DNA from 4 places in the Sphingobium sp. TKS genome. Region 3 is predicted to be linked to each of the others. Evidence: riboswitches for the same ligand, from Rfam matches in the RefSeq annotation. Region 3 holds a riboswitch; each other region holds the start of a gene.
What was found. A riboswitch is a leader RNA that binds a small molecule or an ion and turns the genes downstream of it on or off. The one in region 3 is predicted to bind cobalamin.
Positions count from the first base shown of each region.

Region 1: it holds a riboswitch for cobalamin, as region 3 does, so the genes downstream of both, K426_RS22330 (cobalamin biosynthesis protein CobG) here and K426_RS06185 (TonB-dependent receptor plug domain-containing protein) in region 3, are expected to answer to the same signal.
Region 2: it holds a riboswitch for cobalamin, as region 3 does, so the genes downstream of both, K426_RS22465 (DUF1636 domain-containing protein) here and K426_RS06185 (TonB-dependent receptor plug domain-containing protein) in region 3, are expected to answer to the same signal.
Region 4: it holds a riboswitch for cobalamin, as region 3 does, so the genes downstream of both, K426_RS22305 (HoxN/HupN/NixA family nickel/cobalt transporter) here and K426_RS06185 (TonB-dependent receptor plug domain-containing protein) in region 3, are expected to answer to the same signal.

Region 1 covers NZ_CP005084.1:317,238-319,433, forward strand. Annotated here, with positions in the region: gene cobO (cob(I)yrinic acid a,c-diamide adenosyltransferase) at 1-122, shown strand, start outside; gene bluB (5,6-dimethylbenzimidazole synthase) at 179-748, shown strand; cobalamin riboswitch at 844-1,071, shown strand; gene K426_RS22330 (cobalamin biosynthesis protein CobG) at 1,245-2,196, shown strand, end outside.
Region 2 covers NZ_CP005084.1:346,418-348,613, forward strand. Annotated here, with positions in the region: gene cobT (nicotinate-nucleotide--dimethylbenzimidazole phosphoribosyltransferase) at 1-823, opposite strand, end outside; gene K426_RS22465 (DUF1636 domain-containing protein) at 820-1,227, opposite strand; cobalamin riboswitch at 1,423-1,610, opposite strand.
Region 3 covers NZ_CP005083.1:1,231,803-1,233,998, reverse strand. Annotated here, with positions in the region: gene K426_RS06185 (TonB-dependent receptor plug domain-containing protein) at 1-851, opposite strand, end outside; cobalamin riboswitch at 1,024-1,237, opposite strand; gene K426_RS06180 (threonine ammonia-lyase) at 1,319-2,196, shown strand, end outside.
Region 4 covers NZ_CP005084.1:309,752-311,947, forward strand. Annotated here, with positions in the region: gene K426_RS22300 (LysR substrate-binding domain-containing protein) at 1-698, shown strand, start outside; cobalamin riboswitch at 765-992, shown strand; gene K426_RS22305 (HoxN/HupN/NixA family nickel/cobalt transporter) at 1,147-2,196, shown strand, end outside.

The sequences.
Region 1 (2,196 bases), on a different replicon from region 3:
TCATCACCGGCCGCAACGCGCCCGAAGCGCTGATCGAGGCGGCCGATCTCGTCACCGAAATGACCCTTGTCAAACATCCCTTCCGCAGCGGCGTGAAGGCTCAGCCAGGAATCGAATTCTGACACACACTGCCTTCGACATCGCCGCTTTCGAGGAATTGGTGCACCTGCGTCGCGACGTGCGCCATTTTCTGACCGATCCGCTGGATGAACATGAGGTCGAACGACTCCTCGCCCTCGCGCACAGCGCTCCCTCGGTGGGGCTGTCGCAACCCTGGCGCTTCGTCCGGATCGCCACGCCCGCCTTGCGCGAAGATCTCGCCGTCCATGTCGACGCCCAGATCATCAAGGCGGGCAAGATTTATGAAGGCGATGAAGACAGGCTCTACCGCAGCCTGAAACTGCACGGTCTGCGCGAGGCGCCGGTGCTGTTCGCCGTCTATTGCGACGAAGGCACCGAAACCGGCCATAAGCTGGGCGCTATCACCATGCCGGAGGCACGCCGCTATAGCTGCGTGATGGCGATTCACACGGTCTGGCTGGCCGCCCGCACGCGTGGCATCGGCATGGGATGGGTGTCGATCCTGGATCGTCCCACAGTCGATGCGATGCTGGAGATTCCGGAAAATTGGCGCTGCCTCGGCCTGCTGTGCCTCGGCTATCCGGTGAGCGAGGAAGCGACGCCGGAACTGGAACGGCGCGGCTGGGAGCATCGCACCGATTGGCATTCCGCGATCGTGACTCGCTGACCATTCCCCTCCCGCCCGCGTAAGGGAGCAAATTCTCCCCACTTCCCTTTCCCCCACTCTGCGCGTATGAACCGCATCCGGAGCGGGCATATGTTCGCTCCATCGATCGCGTCGGTGCCCCGCAAGGGGCTTAAATGGGAACGCGGTGCGGGATGAAACTCCCTAATCCGTGGCTGTCCCTGCAACTGTGAGCGGCGAGCAAGGCAAGGACCGGCCAACCCCCATCAACCCGGGACGGCCAGCCACTGGAGCAATCCGGGAAGGCCCCCTGCCAAGGCTATGACCCGCAAGCCAGGAGACCTGCCGAACGCAAAGGTCGCTCTAGCCATGACCCAGGGGATGGTCGCGGCTCGGTTTTCCGCACGAGCGACGGATAAGCGGCTGGGGAAGCATCCTCCAGTCGTCGTTGCGACGTGGGAGGTGAAGTCCGGTGCCAGACGCGCAGAGCGCATCATCCGCCGCCATTCGCGGCTGGTGTCCGACGGCATGGCGCCCGATGATGGCGGGCGATGGCCTGCTCGTGCGCGTGCGCCCTCCGTTCGGCCGCATGACGGTGGCCCAGGCTATCGGCCTCAGCGATGCCGTCCGCCGCCACGGCAACGGCCAGATCAACCTCACCAACCGCGCCGCGCTTCAGGTCCGGGGCGTGACGGAACAAAGCCACCCCGCATTGCTCGGGCAGCTTGTCGCACTCGGCCTCACCGATCCTGATCCGGCCCGCGAGGCGCGCCGCAATTTCCTGCTCGCTCCCGACTGGTCCGCCGGAGACGGCACGGAAAACATCGCCCAAAATCTGCTTGCCCGTCTCGACGACCTGCCCGACCTTCCTCCCAAGATCGGCATTGCCATCGACACCGGCCCTGCTCCCTGCCTGACCCTCGTACCGGCCGATTTCCGTTTCGAACGCAGCTCAGCCGGCACCCTGCTGCTCCGCGCCGAAGGACACGCCCTCGGCACGCCCACCACTGCGGAAACGGCCGTCCAGGACCTGATCGCGCTCACCCGCTGGTTCCTCGCAACAGACGGAGCCACCTCCGGCCGCATGGCGCGGCACAAAGCCTCGCTGCCAGCACATCCCAAGGTCGCTCCCGCTGCGGCACGCCCGATTCCGCAGCTTCTCACCCAGGCTCCCGGTCCCTTTCACGGCATCCCCTTCGGGCGGCTCGACGCCGACGGCCTCACCGCTCTGGCCGGACAGCAAGGCGTTGTCGCGCTGCGCCTTACCCCATGGCGCGGCCTGATTCTCGAAGGCGGCACGACCAGCCCCGATCACGCCTTCACCGACCCGTTGCTCCGCATCGACGCATGTCCCGGCGCACCAGCCTGTCCGCAGGCCAGCGTCGCGACCCGCGGCCTCGCCACCCGGCTTGCACCCCTTGTCGACGGCTCGCTGCATGTTTCCGGCTGCGCCAAGGGCTGCGCGCGTCCAAGGCCCGCCGACATCGTCC
Region 2 (2,196 bases), on a different replicon from region 3:
CCAGGCAATGGCCGACGATCACCGGACTGTCCTTCGCCAGCGGAGTGACCGCCGCGCAGCCGATGAAGCCGTCCAGCATCACCGGCACGCGCAGCATCCGCGCCGCCAGCACCGCACCGGCCAGCGCCGCGATCTCGCGCCCGCCCAGCCGCCGCAGCGTTTCGAACGCGTCGGCGCAATGCGCCCCGTGCAGGGCCAGCGCCTGCGCCACCGCTTCGGCCTTGCGCGCCAGTCCATCGCCGTCCACGCCCGTGCCGCGCCCGACCCAATGCGCCGCCGCGCCGCCAAAGGCCTGCGCGCAAAGCGCCGCCGCTGGCGTGCTGTTGGCAATGCCCATCTCGCCCAGCAGCAGCAGGTCGAGGCCTGGTTCGACCGCCGCCGCCCCGGCATTGATCGCGGCAAGGCAGTCCGCCTCGCTCATCGCCGCTTCGACGCAAATGTCTCCAGTCGGCCGTTCCAGATCGAGCGCCACCACGGTCAGCTCCGCGCCGCAGGCTTGCGCCAAAGCATTGATCGCCGCGCCGCCATGGCGGAAATTCGCGACCATCTGGGCCGTGACCTCTGCCGGGAAGGCGCTGACCCCCCGCGCCGCCACGCCATGATTGCCCGCGAAGATCGCGGCGCGGATGCGCTCGGCCCGGGGCCGCTCCCGGCCCTGCCAGCCCGCCATGAACAGGGCGATCTCTTCCAGCCGCCCCAGCGATCCGGCGGGCTTCGTCAGCACCGCCTGCCGCGCCGCCGCCGCTGCGACGGCGCTTTCGTCCCGCACGGGCAAATCCGCCAGCGCGGCGGCAAAGGCCGCACGATCATCGAAACGGATCATGAGCAGACGAAGCCTTCGGGCGGCGTACGGACGATGAAATGCCCCTTCACCCCCTGCGGCCAGTCGGCATAGCGCACCACGCCCTCCTCGCTTGCGGCATGGCGCACCGCATAATCCAATATGGCGCGGGCGGCCTCCTCGTCCGGCGTGAAGTCGCCCAGCACATAGCCGATCTTGCCGGTTCCCCGGATATGCACCGTGCAATGGCGCTGGCAGGCGAAGAGGCAGGGCATGTCCTGCACCGCGACCGCCGCATAGGCGGGGTCGCTCTCCTGCATTTTTTGGAGCGCCTCGGTCAGCAATGCGCCGCCACGCCGACCATACTCATCCTCCCTGCTCTCCGCCGACAGACGGCAGGTCGAACAGACCACCACCGACGCCCCGCGCCCGACGGCCCGCAACATCAGCGACAGCTCCACATATCAGTCATTCCGCTTCCTCCAGCCCGACGGCAAATGCCCGGCCAGGAAACCAGGCAGAGGAGGACAGGCCGACACCGGACAGGCGACAAAACTCCCCCCTGCTCGATCACGCCGGCAAGGCGATGGCTGTCGCTTCGCGAGGGAAAACCCCGTTCGGCCGGCGCACCCTGTCCGGTCGAAGAACGACTGCGTCAGGCAGGTCTCCTGGCTCACGGGTCGATGCTTCCCGGCCGCCTTCTCGGAACCTTGTCCCAATGGCGTGATGGCCGGATCGCTCGCCGCTTACAGTTGCAGGGGCAGCGCGAGCCTTCCACCCGACTTCCCTTTTCATCCCCTTTCGGGGAACCTGTCGCGCCGATGCTGATAAAGACCCCGTCGTCCCATCGCAAGGGGGGTAGAAAGGCATGGTCTTTCCTGACGCCGCGGCACGGAAATATGCGGCGGCGCTACCATGGTTAGACTTCTCTTCACCTCCCCAAACTGCTATCATCCGACAAAATAAGGGAGAGGGTCATGGCTATTCTGACGCGCTGGATGGACTGGATCTGTCGGCTGTTCGCCTGCACGGCGGAAAACGATATGCGGGTCAACAGGTTGATCGCGCACATCCCTTCCGACACCAACGACCGCTGAGCCGCCCGCGCTGGGTGTCTCTCGCGCCGCTTGGCGCTCCCGATGGAACGGCGGCGCCTCTGGCGGATATTATGGCCATGTTGGCCAACGTCCTATGTCACCACTCTCATCCGCCTCTGTCTCGCCATGCCCAACCGCCGCGGTTCCGCTGCCCGGGATCAAGAGCGCTGACCGTTGCACGTGCCTCCGCGATAGGGGAAGAGGCTGCACGATGCCGACGGAAATCCAGATTGCGATTCGGGGCATGGCCGGACTCGGCCTCATGGGCATGACCCCGCCCAAGGCGGTCGGTGGCCCGGGCACCCGTTGAGGAGAAAG
Region 3 (2,196 bases):
TTGCGGGACCATGTCACCGCCGCGCGATTGGTCAGCTTGCCATCGAACAGCCTGAGGTTCAGGCCAGCATAGCCGACATATTGATCAAGCGTGCTGGTGGCGGTCCGGTCTATCGGGGGGAAAGAAAAGAGATCCGTGTCGAGATCGGCATGGATATAATAGCCGCGCAGGTCGAGGCTCAAGGCATCGCTGAAGTCGAGCTTCAACTTGGCGTTGGCGGCGATATTCTCATAACCGTCCTTTTCCGCGTCGCCAGCCTCGGCGGAGATGCCGTCCGTGCGGAAATAGGCGACGCCAAGGCCGCCCGATGCGATGCCGCTGGTGCCCGAAACATCCGCCTTGGCATTCAGTGTATCGCTATAGCCATAATCGACCGACGCGTTGGCCGCGAATCCTTCGGCGGGCGTGCCGGTCATGATGTTGACGACGCCGCCGATCGCCTGGCTGCCATAGACCACCGAGTTGGAACCGCGCAGCACCTCGATCCGGCGGATGTTGCCGACCAGCAGATTGCCGAAATCATAGGCATCGCCAATGCTGCTGGGATCGTTGACCTTCACCCCGTCGATCAGCACCAGCGTCTGGGTCGTTTCCGCGCCGCGCAGCGAAATGCCGGTGACGCCGCCGACCGCATCGGCCCGGTTGAAGCGGACGCCGGGCGTGGTGGCGAGCAGGTCTGCGACGCTCACGCTCTGGCGCGTTTGGATGGTTTCGGCGTCGATGACGGTGACGGCCTGGCCGACTTCGTCGCGGGGCTGCTCGATGCCCAGCGCGGTGACGATGATCTCATCCTCCGCGAGCGCGGGCGTGGCGGCGAGCAGAGCCGCAAGAGAGATGGTGGCTTTCAACATTATATCTGTTTCCCTGAGCGCCGCTGCGACTTCATGGCTCAGGGCATCCGCTCGCGCGGTCGGAACTGGGGGAAGTCGACGCCAATGCCCTCCCCCCGCACCGATGCGGCCCTGCGCCGCTTCGTCGCTCAGACGGAAAACACCGTGCCATGGCCAACCCCTGGGCCAGGGCAAGAGCGACCATGCGCCGGCAGGTCTCCTGGCTCGCGGGTCAATGCAGCGATGCACGCCTTCCCGGACTTGTCGCCCAGTGGCCGGTCGTTCGACCGAAATGCATCGCGCTCACCGCTTACAGTTGCAGGGACAGCCGCGGAATAGGACGGTTTCCCGTCCGCACCACATTCCCGTTTTCAGCCCTTTCGGGCACCGGCGCGATCTTCTTTGCGTACGGGGTTTGCCCCGCCCGCGCCCCGCGCCATAAGGGAAAGCATTGGCCATGCCAAGAGGCGGCCACGGAGGGAGATTGCATGCCGTTCGCCATTAGCGCCGCCGATGTCGAGGACGCCGCGCGGATCATCGCGCCGGCGGCGATCCGCACGCCGCTGCTGGAGAATGCGGTGCTGAACGAGCGCTGCGGACGGCGGGTGCTGGTGAAGTTCGAGGGCGCGCAGCACAGCGGTTCGTTCAAATTCCGTGGCGCCTATAACCGGCTGGCGCGATTGAGCGCGGCGGAGCGCAAGGCGGGGGTCGTCGCCTGGTCGTCGGGCAATCATGCGCAGGGGGTGGCCTTTGCCGCGCGGCTGCTGGGGATCGCGGCGACGATCGTGATGCCAGCCGACGCGCCCGCCATCAAGACGGCCAATACGCGGGCGCTGGGCGCGGAAATCGTCGCCTATGACCGTTTCACCGAAAACCGGGAGGAGATCGCGACGACGCTGGCGACCGAGCGCGGCGCGGTGTTGGTGCCGTCCTTCGACGATCCCTTCATCATGGCGGGGCAAGGGACGATCGGGCTGGAGATAATGGAGCAGGCGGCCGAATGGGGCGCGAAGATCGGGCAGATCCTCGTCAATTGCGGCGGCGGCGGCATGGTGTCGGGGATCGCGACGGTGGTGAAAGCGCGGCAGCCCGGCGTGGCGATCTATGCGGTCGAGCCGGAAGGGTTCGACGATACGGCGCGGGCGCTCGCCAGCGGCGTGCGGGAAAGCGTCTCGCCCGATGCACGGTCGATCTGCGATGCCTTGCTGTCACCCACCCCGGGGGCTTTGACCTTTCCGATCAATCGGGCGTTGCTGTCCGGTGGCCTGGTGGTGAACGACGATCAGGTGCGGGAAGCGATGCGCTTGGCCTTTTCAGCATTGAAGCTGGTGGTCGAACCGGGCGGCGCGGTCGCTCTGGCGGCGAT
Region 4 (2,196 bases), on a different replicon from region 3:
AACGCGCCGCCCAGATCGCCCGCATGGCGCAGCGGGCCGAGATCGGTCATCTTGGCCTTGCCTTCACCACGTCCGGCCCCTTCGTGCCCCCTGTGGCGCGCGCGCTCTACCGCTTCCGCCAAACCTATCCCAATGTCGAGCTGATCCTGCGCGAACAGGGCCGTGACGAGCAGGTCGAAAGCGTCGGTAGTCGACAGCTCGATCTCGGCATCGTGCGCAACTACGAGCCGCCGGTCCTGCCCGAAGGCATGGTGTCGCGATGCCTGCTCACGGAAGAGATGGTGCTGGCCCTGCGCACCGATCATCCGCTGGCGCTGCGGTCGGCCCCGCCCAGCATTGCGGACCTGGCCGACGAACCGCTGGTGCTGTACGGCGCGCCCAATGGCGCGGGCTTTACCGAGCATTTCTTCGCCCTGTGCGAGAAGGCGGGCTTCGCACCCAAAATCTCCCATGAGGCCCGCAGCCTCGCGACCCTTTTTGGACTGGTCGCGGCGGGCTTCGGCCCCACTGTGATCGCTCAGTCCATGGCGCGGCTGCACGTCGACAATGTGATCCACCGTGCTTTCGACGTGCCGGTCATGAGTTCGCTCTGGCTGATCCACAATGAGGATTTGTCGCCGACCGGCCAGGCCTTCCTCAAGACCCTGCTCGAAGAACGCATGGCGGCGGAGACCGGAACGGCGCCTGAGCCGGCATAGCGCGTCGCCCCCTTCCAATTCTCCACGCCAGCCTCTATGCAGTCCGGCGAAAGCCAGCCTCGGCCAGCTTTCACTGATCGCGCCGGTGCCCTCCCAAGGGGCTTAATAGGGAATGCGGTGATGAATCCGCGGCTGTCCCTGCAACTGTAAGCGGTGAGCGAGACGCATATCGATTCTTCGGACCGCCGGAGAATCAGCCACTGGGCCGGACGCTAAATCCTGCGAGGCCTGGGAAGGCCATGCGTCGAGCCGAGACCCGTGAGCCAGGAAACCTGCCTGCGTCTGGTCGCTCTTGCCTTGGTCCAGGGGATGGCCGCGGCACGGTACTCCGTCTGAGCGACGCTTTACGCAGCGGGAGCTGCTGTCCGCATGCCGGGCGCAAGCGCGTCCGTCCGGCATGAAGGCAGGTCCCGTCCGGTTTCGCTGACGCCGACGGGGGATCGCCCTGATGAGACCTGTTTTGAATGCACTGGCCCGTTCCAGCCCGATGGAATCGGCCGGCCTGCTGCGCCGCCGTGCCACGGCCATGTTCGCCGCGCTGATCGCCGCCAATCTGGCCGCATGGGCATGGGCCTTCACGATCTTCGCGGGCGATACGGTCATGCTGGGCACAGCGCTGCTGGCCTGGAGCCTGGGCCTGCGCCATGCGGTTGATGCCGACCATATCGCCGCCATCGACAATGTGACCCGTAAATTGATGCAGGACGGCCAGCGCCCACTGACCGTCGGCTTCTGGTTCGCCATCGGTCATAGCGGCATCGTTCTGATCGCCGCCGTCACCATCGCCATTGCCGCCAATGCTCTGAGCCGTGTCGAAGCGGCGGGCGCGATCGGCGGCACCATTGCAACAATCGCCTCCGCGACCTTCCTTTTCACCATCGCCGCGATGAACCTGATCATCCTGAGATCGGTTCTCAAGACCTTCAATCATGTTCGCAACGGTGGGCTCTATATCGATGAAGATATGGATATCCTGCTTGGTTCACGTGGTTTTCTGGCCCGTATCTTCCGCCCGCTTTTCCGGCTGATAACGCGGAGCTGGCATATGGCCCCGCTCGGCTTTCTCTTCGGGCTTGGCTTCGACACTGCCACCGAAGTCGCGATCCTCGGCCTGTCGGCTGGCCAGGCGGCGAGCGGCCTTTCGATATCGACCGTCCTCATTTTCCCGCTGCTCTTCGCGGTGGGCATGGCGCTGATCGACACGGCGGACGGCGCGCTGATGATGGGCGCCTATCAATGGGCCTTCGTGAAGCCGATCCGCAAGCTCTATTACAACATCACCATCACGCTGGTGTCCGCCTTGGTCGCGCTGCTCATCGGCGGGATCGAGGCTGCGGCGCTGCTGGGCGACAAGCTGGGCCTGACCGGCGGCATCTGGACACTTGCCGCCGACCTTGGCGAACATTTCAACAGCCTGGGTTTCTTCATCATCGGCCTGTTCGCTGCCTGCTGGCTGGCGAGCTGGGCCATCTACCGCTGGAAACGCTTCGACGAGATC